2 linked regions of the Bradyrhizobium sp. WD16 genome follow. The protein of the gene in region 1 interacts with the protein of each later gene in a pairwise test. Links are inferred from orthologs where the notes say so. Each region holds a gene or a part of one and is shown on either strand. Other genes may lie near its edges.

Region 1 (7,788 bases):
TACCGCGCCTCCTCACCGCCCGCAAGCGCCGCAGCCCCTCGCCCGGCCGCGGCGCGGGTGTTTTCTATTGATATTCAGTGGCTTGCCAAACCACGGCGCGCCGCCGACCGCAACGCCGCCGAAGACGGCCGTTTTTGGTTTCGAAGCCGCCCGGATGCCCTCGGGCGGCTTCTTGCCGAGCGCGGCTCGTCCGGCGCTCGTCAGCCGCCGTTGCCGTTGTCTTCTTCCTCGGTGAGGTGCTCGACCGAAACCACGTGTTCGTCATCGGCGGTGTCGAAGACGATGACGCCCTGGGTCGAGCGGCCGGCGACGCGGATGCCGTCCACCGGGCAACGGATCAATTGTCCCTTGTCGGTCACCAGCATGATCTGGTCGCTGTCCTCCACCGGGAAGGAGGCCACCAGCTTGCCGTTGCGGTCGTTCACCGACATGGCGACGATGCCTTTGCCGCCGCGGCCGGTGGTGCGGTATTCGTAGGACGAGGTGCGCTTGCCGTAGCCGTTGACCGAGACCGTCAGCACGATCTGCTCCTGCGCCGACATCTCCACATAGCGTTCCTGGGAGAGCTGGATGGCGCCGTTCGTCTCCTCGCCCTCGGCCTCGGCGGCCTCGTCGACGGCCGTCTCACCGGCCAGAGCTTCACCGGCCAGAGCTTCACCGGCAACGGCGCGGCGCATCTTGAGATAGCCCGAGCGCTCGTCGGACGTCGTCTCGACATGCCGCAGGATCGACAGCGAGATCACCGTGTCGTTGTCGACCGCGATGCCGCGCACGCCCATCGAGGTACGGCCGGTGAAGACACGCACGTCCGTGACCGGGAAGCGGATGCACTGGCCGCCGGCGGTGGTGAGCAGGACGTCGTCATGCTCGGTGCAGATCTGCACGTCGACGATGGCCTCGCCCTCGTCGAGCTTCATGGCGATGATGCCGGAGCGGCGGACATCGACGAAATCGGACAGCTTGTTGCGACGGACGTTGCCGCCGGTCGTGGCGAACATCACGTCGAGATTGGCCCAGGAGGATTCGTCCTCCGGCAGCGGCATGATGGTGGTGATGCGCTCGCCCTGCTCCAGCGGCAGGATGTTGATCAGCGCCTTGCCGCGGGCGTTCGGCGCCGCCATGGGCAGGCGCCACACCTTCTCCTTGTAGACCTGGCCGCGCGAGGAGAAGAACAGCACCGGCGAATGGGTCGAGGCGACGAACAGCCGGCTGACGAAATCCTCGTCGCGGGTCTGCATGCCGGATCGGCCCTTGCCGCCGCGCTTCTGCGCGCGATAGGTCGATAGCGGCACGCGCTTGACGTAGCCGAGGTGAGACACGGTCACCACCATGTCCTCGCGCTGGATCAGGTCCTCGTCCTCGACCTCGCCCTCCTGGTCGACGATCACCGTGCGGCGCGGCGTGGCGAATTCGGCCCTCACCGCCGCCAGCTCGTCCTTGACGATGGCCTGGACGCGGGCGCGCGAGCGCAGGATCTCGAGATAATCGGAAATCTCCGCCGCGAGCTTGTCGAGTTCGTCGGAAATCTCGTCTCGGCCGAGTGCGGTGAGCCGCTGCAGCCGCAGGTCGAGGATCGCCTTGGCCTGCTCCATCGACAGCCGAGCGGTGCCGTCGGCATTGAGGTGATGGCGCGGATCGTCGATCAGCGTGATCATGGCGGCGACGTCCGCCGCCGGCCAGTCCCGCGACATCAGGGTGTCGCGAGCGGTCGCGGGATCGGGCGAGGTGCGGATGACGCGGATGATCTCGTCGATATTGGCGACTGCGATGGCGAGACCCACCAGGATATGGGCGCGGTCGCGGGCCTTGTTGAGCAGGAACTTGGTGCGACGCGTCACCACCTGCTCGCGGAAGGCGACGAACAGCGTCAGCAGGTCCTTCAGGTTCATCACCTGCGGCCGGCCGGCGTCGAGCGCCACCATGTTGGCGCCGAAGCTCGTCTGCAGCGGGGTGAACTTGTAGAGCTGGTTCAGCACCACCTCGGGGACGGCGTCGCGCTTGAGCTCGACGACGACGCGCATGCCCTCGCGATTGGATTCGTCGCGCAGGTCGGCGATGCCCTCGATCTTCTTCTCGCGGATGAGATCGCCGATGCGCTCGACCATCCCCGCCTTGTTCACCTGGTAGGGGATCTCCGAGATGATGATCGCCTCGCGATCCTTGCGGATGGTGTCGATCGTCACCTTGCCGCGCATGATGACGGAGCCGCGGCCGAGGTGATAGGCCGCGCGGATGCCCTGGCGGCCGAGAATGATGCCGCCGGTCGGGAAATCCGGCCCGGGCACGATGCCCATCAGGTCGTCGATGCCGAGCGCGGGATTGTCGATCAGCGCGATGCAGGCATCGATCACTTCGCCGAGATTGTGCGGCGGGATATTGGTCGCCATGCCGACGGCGATGCCGCCGGCGCCGTTGACCAGAAGATTGGGAAAGCGCGCCGGCAGCACCGACGGCTCGCGTTCGGAGCTGTCGTAGTTGGGCTGGAAATCGACCGTATCCTTGTCGATGTCCTCGATCAGGGTGTGCGCGGCCTTGGTGAGACGGGACTCGGTGTAGCGCATGGCCGCCGCGGTATCGCCGTCGACCGAGCCGAAGTTGCCCTGGCCGTCGACCAGCGGCACCCGCATCGAGAAGTCCTGCGCCATGCGGACCAGGGCGTCGTAGACCGACTGGTCGCCATGGGGATGGTATTTACCGATGACGTCGCCGACGGTGCGGGCCGACTTGCGATACGCCTTGTTCCAGTCGAAGCCGTTCTCGTGCATGGCGTAGAGAATGCGCCGATGCACCGGCTTGAGGCCGTCGCGCGCGTCCGGCAGCGCCCGCGCCACGATCACGCTCATGGCGTAATCGAGGTAGGATCGCTTCATCTCATCGGAGATAGAAACCGGGCGGATGTCGACCGGCCCGGAGGCGCCGGATTCCGGATTATCTTGATCGGCCAAACGCAAAAATCCCCACGACGAATCAGTCCGGGAGATATAGGCGATTCAGAGCCCCGCACCAACCCCTTTCGCCGCCGAAACGGCCTATAAAATCCAATTAAGTCAGCTGCTTATCGCTAGTGTCCTGTCTCCGAATTACCGCTACGTTTGCCTCGCACTCGCACGGTCATTCGGAGACATAGGGACACTAGCAAAATCAGAGTGCGAGTGTCCTGTTTCCAACGTTCGTACCCCATTGCAGCAGGCGCTCATACGAACGTTGGAAACAAGGGGACACTAGTGTCCCGTCTCCGAATTACCGCTTCGTTTGCCTCACCCTCGCACGGTCATTCGGAGACATCGGGACACTAGCAAAATCAAAAAGCTAGTGTGGCTTATGTCTCGCAATTGCCTATGAGAGGCTTGCCGCAAAGGCATAGGCAATTGCGAGACGCCACACTAGCATCATTATGATTCTAGTGTGGTTTTGGATCTGACGCGCGCTCGAAGAACTCGCTGCAATACTGAAACGAGCGTCAGATCCACCACACTAGTGTGGCTTAGGTCTCGCAATTGCCTACGAGAGGGTTGCCGCGAAGGCGGTAGGCAATTGCGAGACGCCACACGAGTGTCCTGTCTCCGAATTACCGCTCCATTTGCCTCACGCTCGCACGGTAATTCGGAGACATAAAGGACACTAGCAAAATCAAAGTGCTAGTGTGGCTTATGTCTCGCAATTGCCTACGAGAGGGTTGCCGCGAAGGCGGTAGGCAATTGCGAGACGCCACACTAGCCGGGAGATCTCGGCAGCAGCGCCGTGCGGACCGCTTGCGGCGCTCCTTGCGGCACTCTATCGCTCGGCATCCGGAAGGCGGCCCGCCGAGGACATTGCGCATGCTCAACGATGCCCTGACCGCCCTCGTCACCCTGCTCGTCGTGGTCGACCCGATCGGCATCGCGCCGGCCTTCCTCGCCGTCACCGACAACCAGCCGCCGCGTGTGCGCAACGCCACCGGGCTGCGCGCCGCGGCGATCGCGTCCGCCATTCTCGCCGGAACGGCGCTGGCCGGAAGCTGGTTGCTGGATCGCCTGGGCATCGGGCTGCCGGCATTCCGGATCTCCGGCGGCATCCTGCTGTTCGCCATTTCGTTCGACATGGTGCTCGGCTGGCGCCCGGCCCGCGACACCCGCCAGGCCGAGGACGCCGTGGCCGAGCACGTCCGCGATGTCGCCGCCTTCCCGCTCGCCATTCCGCTGATCGCCGGTCCCGGCGCGATCACCGCAACCCTGCTTCTCGCCGGCAAGGCGGCAACGCCGGCGGCGCTGGCATCGCTGATCGCCATCATCGCCGTGACAGGCCTGCTCTGCGCCCTCGCCTTCATGGCAGCGGTGCGGGTGTCACGCGCCATCGGCATCACCGGCAACGTCGTCCTGTCGCGCCTTTTGGGCATCGTTCTGGCCGCGCTCGCGGTCCAGTTCATTCTCGACGGCGCCCGCAGCGCCTTCGGCTGAGCAAATCTGAGGCTGAGCAAATCTGACGCGCAGCGGCGTCGCCTCCGCCCCAAAGCAGCCCAAAAGCACCCCAAAAGCAAAACGGCCGGCGCCGCTATCGACGCCGGCCGCAAAACTGCTGCGCAAGGATCAGCGGACGCAACGCCCGCCGCTGGAAAACGTCCCCGTCAGAACGGGATCTCGTCGTCCATGTCGCCGCCACCACCGCCGCCACGGCTGGGGCTGGGGTTGCCGGAGGACACCCGTCGCGGCGCCCCGGAGGACGGCCCGCTGGAACCGAAATCGCCCTCATCGGCGAAGCTACCGCCACCGCCGCCGCCACGCCCATCGAGCATGGTCAGAGTCGAATTGAAGCCCTGCAGGACCACCTCGGTCGAGTACTTCTCGACTCCGCTCTGGTCGGTCCATTTCCGTGTCTGCAGAGCGCCTTCGATGTAAACCTTCGCGCCCTTCTTGAGGTACTGCTCCGCGATTTTGCAGAGCCCCTCATTGAAGATCACGACGCGGTGCCACTCGGTCTTTTCCTTGCGCTCACCGGTGTTCTTGTCGCGCCAGGTTTCCGACGTGGCGATCCGCAGATTGGCGATCGGGCGTCCGTCCTGGGTGCGCCGGATTTCGGGGTCGGCGCCCAGATTACCGACCAGAATGACCTTGTTTACGCTTCCCGCCATCGCACTCTCCGTTCACACACCCAAATCGACACACCCAAGCCGGCTCGCGGCGGGGTTCTCCGTCCCGACCCTATAACCTGCCAGGCGCCGCTCCGGCTCGGCTGCGCGACCACCGGCGCCGCCTTATCCACACTTCCACGCCCAGCATCGCACCGCGGGGCCCATCGTTCTTATTATGTTCCGCCGCCGATGTAAACCACCAGCCAGGGCGGCATTGAAGCACCGGCAGGGTGCCTGCGCTGCCCGAAATGTGTCAAAAGATGCGCGGATTTTGCCTCCACCGGCGGAAATATGCTAAACAAATCCTAAACTTAGTCGGAGTCACTTCGTGACGAGGTGTTGCATTTGGGAGACGGCTTTTCGATCCGGATTGGACTATGGTGTTCCCAACATCGGCGCTTGCGACGATTGTTTCTTGGGATTTGCGCCGCCAGTTGCGGCGGAGATGTAAGTGGAGAGAACGATGAAGAAGATTTTGCTGGGTAGCGTGGCGCTGGTCGCGCTGGGCACGGCTTCGGCCTTTGCCGCCGACCTTCCGGCCCGTACCTACACCAAGGCTCCGGCCTATGTGCCGGCCCCGATCTACAACTGGACCGGGTTCTACATCGGTGGTCACATCGGTGGCGCCTTCAACGGCAGCGACAACATCTACGGCAGCGACGGCCGGTTCGCCGGCGGTGTGCAGGGCGGCGCTGACTATCAGTTCGCCCCGAACTGGGTGCTCGGTATCGAAGCCGAATACACCTGGGCCGCGCGCGACACCACCAACGTGCTGTTCACCGCGCCGCCTGCCTTGGTGCCGTTCACCGTTCAGGGCCGCAGCAGCGACTTCGGTTCGGTCACCGGCCGTCTCGGCTACACCTGGGGTCCGGCGCTGCTGTACGCCAAGGGCGGTCTCGCCTTCCGCGGCAACAACGACAACGTGAACGTGTTCAACACCGCCACCGGTGCGCCGCTCGCCTTCGCCGTCAGCCGCAAGGACACCGGTTACACCGTCGGTGCCGGCCTCGAGTACCTGTTCACCCCGAACTGGTCGGCCAAGGTCGAGTACCAGTACTACAACTTCGGCACCACCAACATCTCGGTGCCGGCCGCCGGCGGCGTTGTCAGCTACCGCGACGACGTCCACAGCGTGAAGGCCGGCCTGAACTACCGCTTCAACTGGGGCGGCCCGGTCGTCGCCAGGTACTGAGCGAAGTACTGAGCGAAGTCCTGACGCATACTGACTGAGGTTCTCCACCGAGGACTCCGGTTCAGGACCACCACAAAAGCCCGGCTCCCGCGAGCCGGGCTTTTTCGTTTGGCGGCTCTTCGTTTGGCGTCTTGTCGTTTTGCCGGTACTCGTCGGCCCCGTTGCCGCCGGGGTATTCCTGCCCGGATATTCATTGCGGCTATCGGCGCGGCGCGGCACCGGCCGCCCTTGCCCTTCGCACCGACCTGAACCACATAGGGTTCACTCACCCCATTGGCTGTCGTCGGAACTCGTCGCGGCCCAATGCTTGCACTCCCCGATCCGGGCGCAGGCATCTCTTGGTGCGCGGCTCTTGATGCGCGGCTCTTGGTGCGCGGCGATGTTCTTGATATGTTCACTGGACAACTCGCGCCGCGAGTCGACCTGCACTTCCGGGCATCGCGGTGCTGTGGGACGATGGACGATACACCCCGACGGGTTGGTTGAGCTCTACGAACGATCGAACCGGGACACCAGCCTTCCATTCGCGATCGCCCGGCGCGCGAATGTCACGCAAGATCAGCGCCGCCGGCGCATCCGGAACTGCCACTGATGGACGAAGTTCTCAAGGCGAGCCGACGACAGATCGATGCCAGCAGCCGCGCCATTCGCATTCGCGGCGCGCGCGAGCACAATCTCAAGAACGTCAATCTCGACATCCCGCGCGACCGGCTGGTGGTGCTGACCGGCCTGTCGGGGTCGGGCAAATCCTCGCTGGCGTTCGACACCATCTATGCCGAGGGCCAGCGGCGCTATGTGGAGTCGCTCTCCGCCTATGCCCGCCAGTTCCTCGAGATGATGCAGAAGCCCGATGTCGACCAGATCGAAGGCCTGTCGCCGGCGATCTCCATCGAGCAGAAGACCACCTCCAAGAACCCGCGCTCCACCGTCGGCACCGTCACCGAGATCTACGATTACATGCGCCTGTTGTGGGCGCGGGTCGGCGTGCCCTATTCGCCGGCCACCGGTCTGCCGATCGAGAGCCAGACGGTCTCGCAGATGGTGGACCGGGTGCTGGCGCTGCCGGAAGGCACACGGCTCTATCTGCTGGCGCCGGTGGTGCGCGGCCGCAAGGGCGAATATCGCAAGGAGCTCGCCGAATATCTCAAGAAGGGCTTCCAGCGGGTCAAGATCGACGGCGCGTTTCATGAGCTCGCCGAGGCGCCTGCGCTCGACAAGAAGTTTCCCCACGACATCGACGTCGTGGTCGATCGCATCGTGGTGCGGCCCGATCTCGGCCAGCGGCTCGCCGAGTCGTTCGAGACCGCGCTCAAGCTCGCCGAGGGCCTCGCCGTGATCGAGTTCGCCGATCCGCCGCCGGGCGGCGAAGGCGAGAAGAAGACCGACAAGAAGACCGCCAAGATCCACGACAGGAGCGGTCCGGAGCGGCTTCTGTTCTCGGAGAAGTTCGCCTGCCCGGTCTCCGGCTTCACCATTCCCGAGATCGAGC
Region 2 (7,557 bases), 3.0 Mb from region 1 along the record:
CTCGATCACGTGGTGCTGACCTCGAAGCTGATCGACGGCACCTTCCCCGATTACGGCCGCGTCATTCCCCAGCACAACGACAAGGAGCTGGTGGTCGACAAGAAGGACTTCGAGGCGGCGGTCGACCGCGTCTCGACGATCTCCAGCGAGCGTGGCCGCGCAGTGAAGCTGGCGCTGTCGCCCGGCAAGCTGGTGCTCTCCGTGACCAATCCGGATTCCGGCAGCGCGACCGAAGAGATCGAGGTCGAATACGCCGCCGAGCCGCTCGATATCGGCTTCAACTCGCGCTACCTGCTCGACATCGCCGCCCAGATCGAGGGCGAGGTCGCGGTGCTCAAGCTCGCCGATCCCGGCTCGCCGACGCTGATGCAGGATCGCGACTCCAAGGGCGCGCTCTATGTGCTGATGCCGATGCGGGTGTGAGGGGCCCGCCGGGCGACCCAGTACACCGTGTCGTTCCTAGTGCGGTGGATCTGACGCTCGTATCAGCATTGCAGCGAATTCGTCGTACGAGCGTCAGATCCAAAACCGCACTAGAATCATAACTCTACTAGTGTCCCTTTGGTTCTAACGTTCGTATGAGCGCTCGCTTCAAAGGGGTACGAACGTTAGAACCGGGACACTAGTGTGGCGTCTCGCAATTGCCTATGCCCTTCGCGGCAAGCCCCTGTAGGCAATTGCGAGACATAAGCCGCACTAGCTTTTTGATTTTGCTAGTGTCCTGATGTCTCCGAATTACCGTGTGAGGGTGAGGCAAATGAAGCGGTAATTCGGAGACAGGACACTAGTGTGGCGCACCGTGGTGTGATCGATAGGATTGGCGCCACCCTGCCTAATTGTATCCTCACGGAGTACTTGGTCCCGCGCTTGAAGCGGGGGGGCGACGCAGAACGCGAGGCGGGCGCCACGGTTCGAAGCGGCTGCAGTTGCCTGTCTCGAACCATGAGGCCGGGACAGCCGCACTTGGCGCCGCGCCGACAGGACAATCGCGAGCCGATCCACCGATGACCGCCTGCCGCATCCGCCGCCTCAGCCTGACCCATTTCCGCAGCTACCGCGCCGCGAGCCTTTCGACGTCGGCCGATCTCGTGGTGCTGGTCGGGGCCAACGGCGCCGGCAAGACCAATTGCCTGGAGGCGATCTCCTTCCTTACACCCGGTCGCGGCCTGCGCCGCGCCACCCTCGAGGACGTCGCCGACAACGAGGGCGATGGCTCATGGGCGGTGTCGGCCGAGGTCGAAGGCGCGCTCGGCCTCGCAACGCTCGGCACCGGCATCGATCCCACGCCGGACGGCTCCGGCAGCGCCCGGCGCTGCCGGATCGACCGCGAGCCGGTCTCCTCGGCGGCCGCTTTCGGCGATCACCTGCGCATGGTGTGGCTGACCCCGGCCATGGACGGGCTCTTCACCGGCCCGGCCTCCGAACGACGGCGCTTCTTCGACCGTCTCGTGCTCGCCGTCGACAGCGGCCACAGCGGCCGCGTCGCCGCGCTGGAGCGCTCGCTGCGCTCGCGCAACCGCCTGCTCGAGGAACGCAATTTCGACACCCATTGGCTCGATGCCATCGAGCGCGAGACCGCCGAACTCGCCGTCGCCGTCGCCGCCCTGCGCGGCGAGACCCTGGCGCGCCTCGCGGCGAAGCTGCGCGTCCGCGCCACGCAATCGGCTTTTCCCTCGGCCGAGATCGCGCTCGACGGCTGGATCGAGAACGCCTTGCGCGACGAGCCGGCGACCGCGGTCGAGGATCGCTATCGCCAGCAGCTGCGGGACGGCCGCGCCCGCGACGCCGCCGCCGGCCGCACCCTGGAGGGACCGCATCTCACCGATCTCGATGTGGTCTATGCGCCCAAGCACATGCCGGCCAGGGACGCCTCGACCGGCGAGCAGAAGGCGCTCCTGATCGGTCTCGTGCTGGCCCATGCAAGTCTCGTCGCCGAGATGACCGGCATCACGCCGCTGCTGCTGCTCGACGAGGTGGTCGCCCATCTCGATCCGGGCCGCCGGGTCGCGTTGTTCGATGAACTCACCGCGCTCGGCGCCCAAGTCTGGATGACCGGCGCCGATCCGGCAAGCTTCGCCGATGTCGGTGCAGGCGCGGGGATCTTCGAGGTCGCCGGCGGGCGCATTGAGCCGCGCAAGTCTTGATGCGGCGGTCAAACCTGCTCGCAGGGGGTACGGAACCGGCTCGCGGAGGGCATTTTCGGGGGCGTCTTCAATGGCAGATTCAGGCCTTGAAAGAAGCGCAAAAATGACCATTTATTCAATAACTTGAGGGCGACCGATTCGCCCTGTACGCACCCTCTGTTTCATGGCACAAATTCACGACTTGGCCGCGCATTCGCGCGCTGATTCGCCGATCCTCGCTCAGGCACCCAGATGACCGAACCTGCCCGGCAACCCATTGCCGATCCTGCCGCCGTGATCCCGGAATACGGCGCCGAATCCATCAAGGTCCTGAAAGGTCTCGACGCCGTCCGCAAGCGTCCGGGGATGTATATCGGCGACACCGACGACGGCTCGGGTCTGCACCACATGGTCTACGAGGTGGTGGACAACGCCATCGACGAGGCGCTGGGCGGTTATGCCACTCAGGTGCTGGTGACGCTGAACGCCGACGGCTCGGTAACCGTCTATGACGACGGCCGCGGCATTCCCACCGACATCCACAAGGGCGAGGGCATCTCCGCGGCCGAGGTCATCATGACCCAGCTCCATGCCGGCGGCAAATTCGACCAGAATTCCTACAAGGTCTCCGGCGGCCTGCACGGCGTCGGCGTCTCGGTGGTCAACGCGCTCTCCACCAAGCTGATCCTGCGGATCTGGCGCGGCGGCAAGGAGCACTACCTCGAATTCGCCCATGGCGAGGCGGTGGCGCCGCTCAAGGTGATCGGCGACGCCCATGGCAAGCGCGGCACCGAGGTGACGTTCTATCCGAGCTCCGAAACCTTCACGATGGTGGAGTTCGACTACGCCACGCTGGAGCACCGGCTGCGCGAACTCGCCTTCCTCAATTCGGGCGTGCGGATTCTCTTGTCCGACAAGCGCCACGCCGTCGAGCAGCACGAGGAGATGCTCTACGAGGGCGGCATCGAGGCCTTCGTGCGCTATCTCGACCGCAACAAGACCAGCGTGATGCCCGCCCCGATCGTGATCCGCTCCGAGCAGAACGGCATCGGGGTAGAGGCCGCGCTGTGGTGGAACGACAGCTACCACGAGAACGTGCTGTGCTTCACCAACAACATTCCGCAGCGTGACGGCGGCACCCATCTCGCCGGTTTCCGCGGCGCGTTGACGCGCCAGATCACCGGCTATGCCGACACCAGCGGCATCTCCAAGAAGGAAAAATTCTCCCTCACCGGCGACGACTGCCGCGAGGGCCTGACCGCGGTGCTCTCGGTGAAGGTGCCGGACCCGAAATTCTCGTCCCAGACCAAGGACAAGCTGGTGTCCTCCGAGGTTCGGCCGGTGGTCGAGGGCGTCGTCAACGAGATGCTGGCGGCCTGGCTCGAGGAACACCCGGCCGAAGCCCGCGGCGTGGTCGGCAAGGTGATCCAGGCGGCGGCGGCACGCGAGGCCGCGCGCAAGGCCCGCGAACTCACCCGCAAGAGCCCGCTCGGCGTCACCTCGCTGCCCGGCAAGCTCGCCGACTGCCAGGAGCGCGATCCGGCCAAATCCGAACTCTTCATCGTCGAGGGCGACTCGGCAGGCGGCTCGGCCAAGCAGGGCCGCAACCGCGAATTCCAGGCGGTGCTGCCGCTGCGCGGCAAGATCCTCAATGTCGAGCGCGCCCGCTTCGACAAGATGCTGTCCTCCGAACAGGTCGGCACCCTGATCACCGCGCTCGGCACCGGCATCGGCCGCGAGGATTTCGATCTTTCCAAGCTGCGCTACCACAAGATCATCATCATGACGGACGCCGACGTCGACGGCGCCCATATCCGCACCCTGCTGCTGACCTTCTTCTTCCGCCAGATGCCTGATCTGATCGAGGCCGGTCATCTCTACATCGCCCAGCCGCCGCTCTATAGGGTGAGCCGCGGCAAGTCCGAGCAATATCTCAAGGACGAGCGGGCGCTCGAGGACTACCTGATCGAGACCGGGCTCGAGGACTGCGTCTACCGCCTCGCCACCGGCGAGGAGCGGGCCGGCAAGGACCTTCTGGCGCTGGTCGAGGATGCCCGTGTGGTGCGCTCGACGCTGCAAGGCTTGCACAGCCGCTACAATCGCAGCGTGGTCGAACAGGCCGCCATCGCCGGCGTGCTCAATCCACGCGTCACCAGCGACGTCGAAACCGCCAACGCCGCCGCCGACTACATCGCCAAGCGTCTCGATGCCCTGGCCGACGAGGTCGAGCGCGGCTGGGTCGGCCAATTCATCGAAGGCGAAGGCTTCGCCTTCGAGCGCACTGTCCGCGGCGTGCGGGAACATGCCATGCTGGATGCGGCGCTGCTCGGCTCGGCCGAGGCCCGCAAGCTCGACGAATTCGCGCCGCGCCTGCAGGAAGCCTATCCCCGGCCCGGCATCCTGCGGCGCAAGGACAGCGAGACCTTCGTCCATGGCCCGGTCGGCCTGTTCGAGGCGGTGACCGATGCCGCCCGCAAGGGCGTGGCGCTGCAGCGTTACAAAGGCCTCGGCGAGATGAACCCCGAGCAGCTGTGGGAGACGACGCTCAACAGCGATGTCCGCTCGCTGCTCCAGGTCAAGGTCAAGGAGGCCGACGAGGCCGACGACATCTTCACCAAGCTGATGGGCGACGTGGTCGAGCCGCGCCGCGAGTTCATCCAGGACAACGCGCTCGCCGCCAGCGTCGATGTGTGAGCGGTCGGGGCGGCTTATCTCCTCGGCGCTCACCAGATGACGGCGTGCCGCACCGGTGATGGCCCGCTATCACCGATGCGAGGCGGCAATGCGAAGCCAAATCAGAGATCACACTGATATTCTGCGTGTGCCACGTCTCAACGTCGACCTTTACTCCCGGGTGGACAGGCCACCCACCGCTCGCATCGCATCTGCTTCTCGGATTGCAGGCATTCTTTGCTGGGTCTGGCGCAAATGTTGTTCTTGGAGTCCCATTCTAGACACTCCTTGGAATATCGGATGCAGGTTTCGACCGCGCGCCACTGCTCGCAACATTGGCCGCCTCCCGGCGCGGGGAAAGGTCCATATTCCGGCGGCTTCGGTGGCGCTTGGGCGATGGCGCTGGAAACTCCTCCGGCGCCCAGAAGCGCGAACAAAAGCAGGGCGGTTCGCCATGTTAATCGGATCATGGAGCACTCCTTAAGGCCACCCTTGTGGCTGCCATCCTCTCGCGTCTCTGCGATGTCGCGCTCGCGAAATCATTGCCGGCATGGAACTGCCGCCGCTTGGCAGCATGTCCGTGCGCCCTCCGGTTGGCAGCGAATGCGGCCCTTGGCGTTGGACCACGAACTCCACCCGCGACCGTATTTGAGACCGGCGGCCGTCTGCCACATCCGGATAGTCCGGTCCTGTACGGCAACCTCGTTCGGCTTTTGCACGGCGCATTGGTTGACCTCTATCGGGTCCTCCTTGCACTCAGCGCCACGTGCCGAGTGCGGTGGCAGGGCAGCGATCGCCGGCGTGATGGCCACAAAGACGGCCAGGATCTGGATCCGTTCATACTTCATGGTCACCCAACCACGCTCCAGGCAAACCAGTTCGACGATCGCAAGTTTGCGCCGTGCAATGCAAACCTGCCCTCCTTGACTTGAAGTCAGACCACTGGTCTCGGCCCTGCGCGGGGATAAGCACTACCGGCCGGTGCCCCAATCGGTGTGGTACTTGTCAATGCAGCCTTGGCGGGCCTTCTGATCGCTTCCAGCATTTTTGATGCAGTCGCGGAATTCCTTGCCGGTATCTTTGCATTTTTTGCTGCATTCTTGGGCGGCATTGTCGCAGGCGGTTTCACAGGCTGCACCGGTGATCCCCGGCCCGCATCTGCTGGCGCAAGCAGCGTAGACCCGTTGGCAGCGGGCTTCGCAGGTCGGGTTCTGCGAAAATCCCGCGGTGGTCCCCAAAACCACCAGCAGGAATGCCGTGGCCACAACCATCGATTGCTTCACCATCGCCGTCTCTCCGTACGTTCATTGAAACCTTGATTTTCGTTATTAGTCTGCCGCAAGACGGGAGCCGCCTTGCGCTAGATCAAGCCGATCGGCGAGCAGCGATACCGGCGATCCCGGCATTCAGGGTGGGATTACAGGGCTCGCGACGATTCCCGCCCGACGGTTACGCCGTCCCCACGGCTTCGTAGATGTCCTCCTCCTGGGCGGTATGCATCCGCACCAGGGTTTCGATGGCCTCGATGACCCGCTGTGCGTCGCGGACGAGATAGCGATCGATCTGTTCTGATGGCAGGTCCTCCGCCACGCGAGCGAGCAGTCGCGCAAAGTGCAGGATTTCGCGATGCGCGCGGCTCATGGCAGAGAGGCCGTGACGTTCGCGGAGCACAGCCGCGAGCTGCGGATAGACATGGCCCTCGTCGTCGCGCTCATGAGCCACGATCCGGTCCTGCACCAGGCGATTGGCTTCTTCGATCAAGGCTGCGCCGACCTCAGGCGGCGTCTCGTCGAGGGCATCGGCGATGCCGCGGAGCCGATCGAGATCTTGGCGCAGCGCCTCGTGATCGTGATGCAGCTCAAGACCGTGCTCCGAGGTAATACGCCTGCGGCCCCAGTCATGAGCCGGACTCAAGGCGCGCAGCGCATTGAGGATCACCGCGACATCGATCACCTCCTGGACGATTGCCGCCGGCACCGGTCCCAGCCATCCGACGGTAGCCGCGCCCATTGCCGCGAATGAAAGCCCCATGCCGACCATGATGCTTTCGACTGCAATGCGCCGGGCACGCTGGGCGATGATGATCGCTTCGCCGACACGGTCGAGCCTGTCGGCGAGGATCACGACATCGGCCGCTTCCGACGACGCGCTGGCGCCACGAGCGCCCAGAGCCACCCCGACATCGGCTGCGGCAAGCGCGGGCGCGTCGTTGATGCCGTCCCCGACCATGATGGTCGGATGCAGCCGCTGCTCGGTGCGCACGGCCTCGACCTTGTCGGCAGGCGCCCGGTCGGCAAGCACCACATCGAGGTCGAGCGCGGCACCGATCATTTGCGCCGCGGCGGCGCGGTCGCCCGTAATCATGACCATTCGCGCGATGCCGGCGTCGCGCATCAGCCGGATCGCCCGCGGCGTATCGGACCGGAGCTCGTCGGCCAGCAACAGCGCGCCGATCGGCCGGCCTTCGACGGCGACAAAAACCACCAGCGCCGAGCGCCACGACGCCCGCCGGATGGCTCGCAGCTCCCAGGGCGAAAGCGGCCGGCTGCCGAGGATCATCTCGCGCGAGCCCGCAGCTACCTGCTGGCCATCGATCGTCCCATGCAGGCCGGCGCCCATGGCCTCCCTGACCTGCTCCGGCGCTCTCAGCTTCAAGCCGCGCTCGACCGCCGCCGCGACAATGGCCTTCGCCAGCACATGGTGAGACGCCTGCTCCAGCGATGCGCCCAGCGCCAGCACCTCCTGTGCGCTCTCGCCCGGC

What was found.
Region 2: the proteins of gyrA (region 1) and gyrB interact in binary tests that used the Escherichia coli proteins (3 or more experiments, as listed by UniProt). The link is inferred for Bradyrhizobium sp. WD16 from one-to-one orthologs.

The regions. Positions count from the first base shown.
Region 1 is NZ_CP028908.1:4,622,438-4,630,225, reverse strand. The notes cover bases 1-3,345. They hold gyrA (DNA gyrase subunit A), read right to left. Parts: upstream 2,946-3,345; coding sequence 201-2,945; downstream 1-200. Outside these bases: DB459_RS21405 (MarC family protein), read left to right, coding at 3,819-4,436; DB459_RS21400 (single-stranded DNA-binding protein), read right to left, coding at 4,604-5,107; DB459_RS21395 (outer membrane protein), read left to right, coding at 5,571-6,299; excinuclease ABC subunit UvrA, read left to right, coding at 6,891-7,788. UniProt on the Escherichia coli protein: A type II topoisomerase that negatively supercoils closed circular double-stranded (ds) DNA in an ATP-dependent manner to maintain chromosomes in an underwound state.
Region 2 is NZ_CP028908.1:1,628,547-1,636,103, forward strand. What follows is about bases 1,983-5,096. They hold gyrB (DNA topoisomerase (ATP-hydrolyzing) subunit B), read left to right. Parts: upstream 1,983-2,375; coding sequence 2,376-4,817; downstream 4,818-5,096. Other genes in these bases: recF (DNA replication/repair protein RecF), read left to right, coding at 1,983-2,144. Also shown: dnaN (DNA polymerase III subunit beta), read left to right, coding at 1-423; more of recF, read left to right, coding at 1,005-1,982; DB459_RS07550 (hypothetical protein), read right to left, coding at 5,768-6,082; DB459_RS07555 (heavy metal translocating P-type ATPase), read right to left, coding at 6,246-7,557. UniProt on the Escherichia coli protein: DNA gyrase negatively supercoils closed circular double-stranded DNA in an ATP-dependent manner to maintain chromosomes in an underwound state.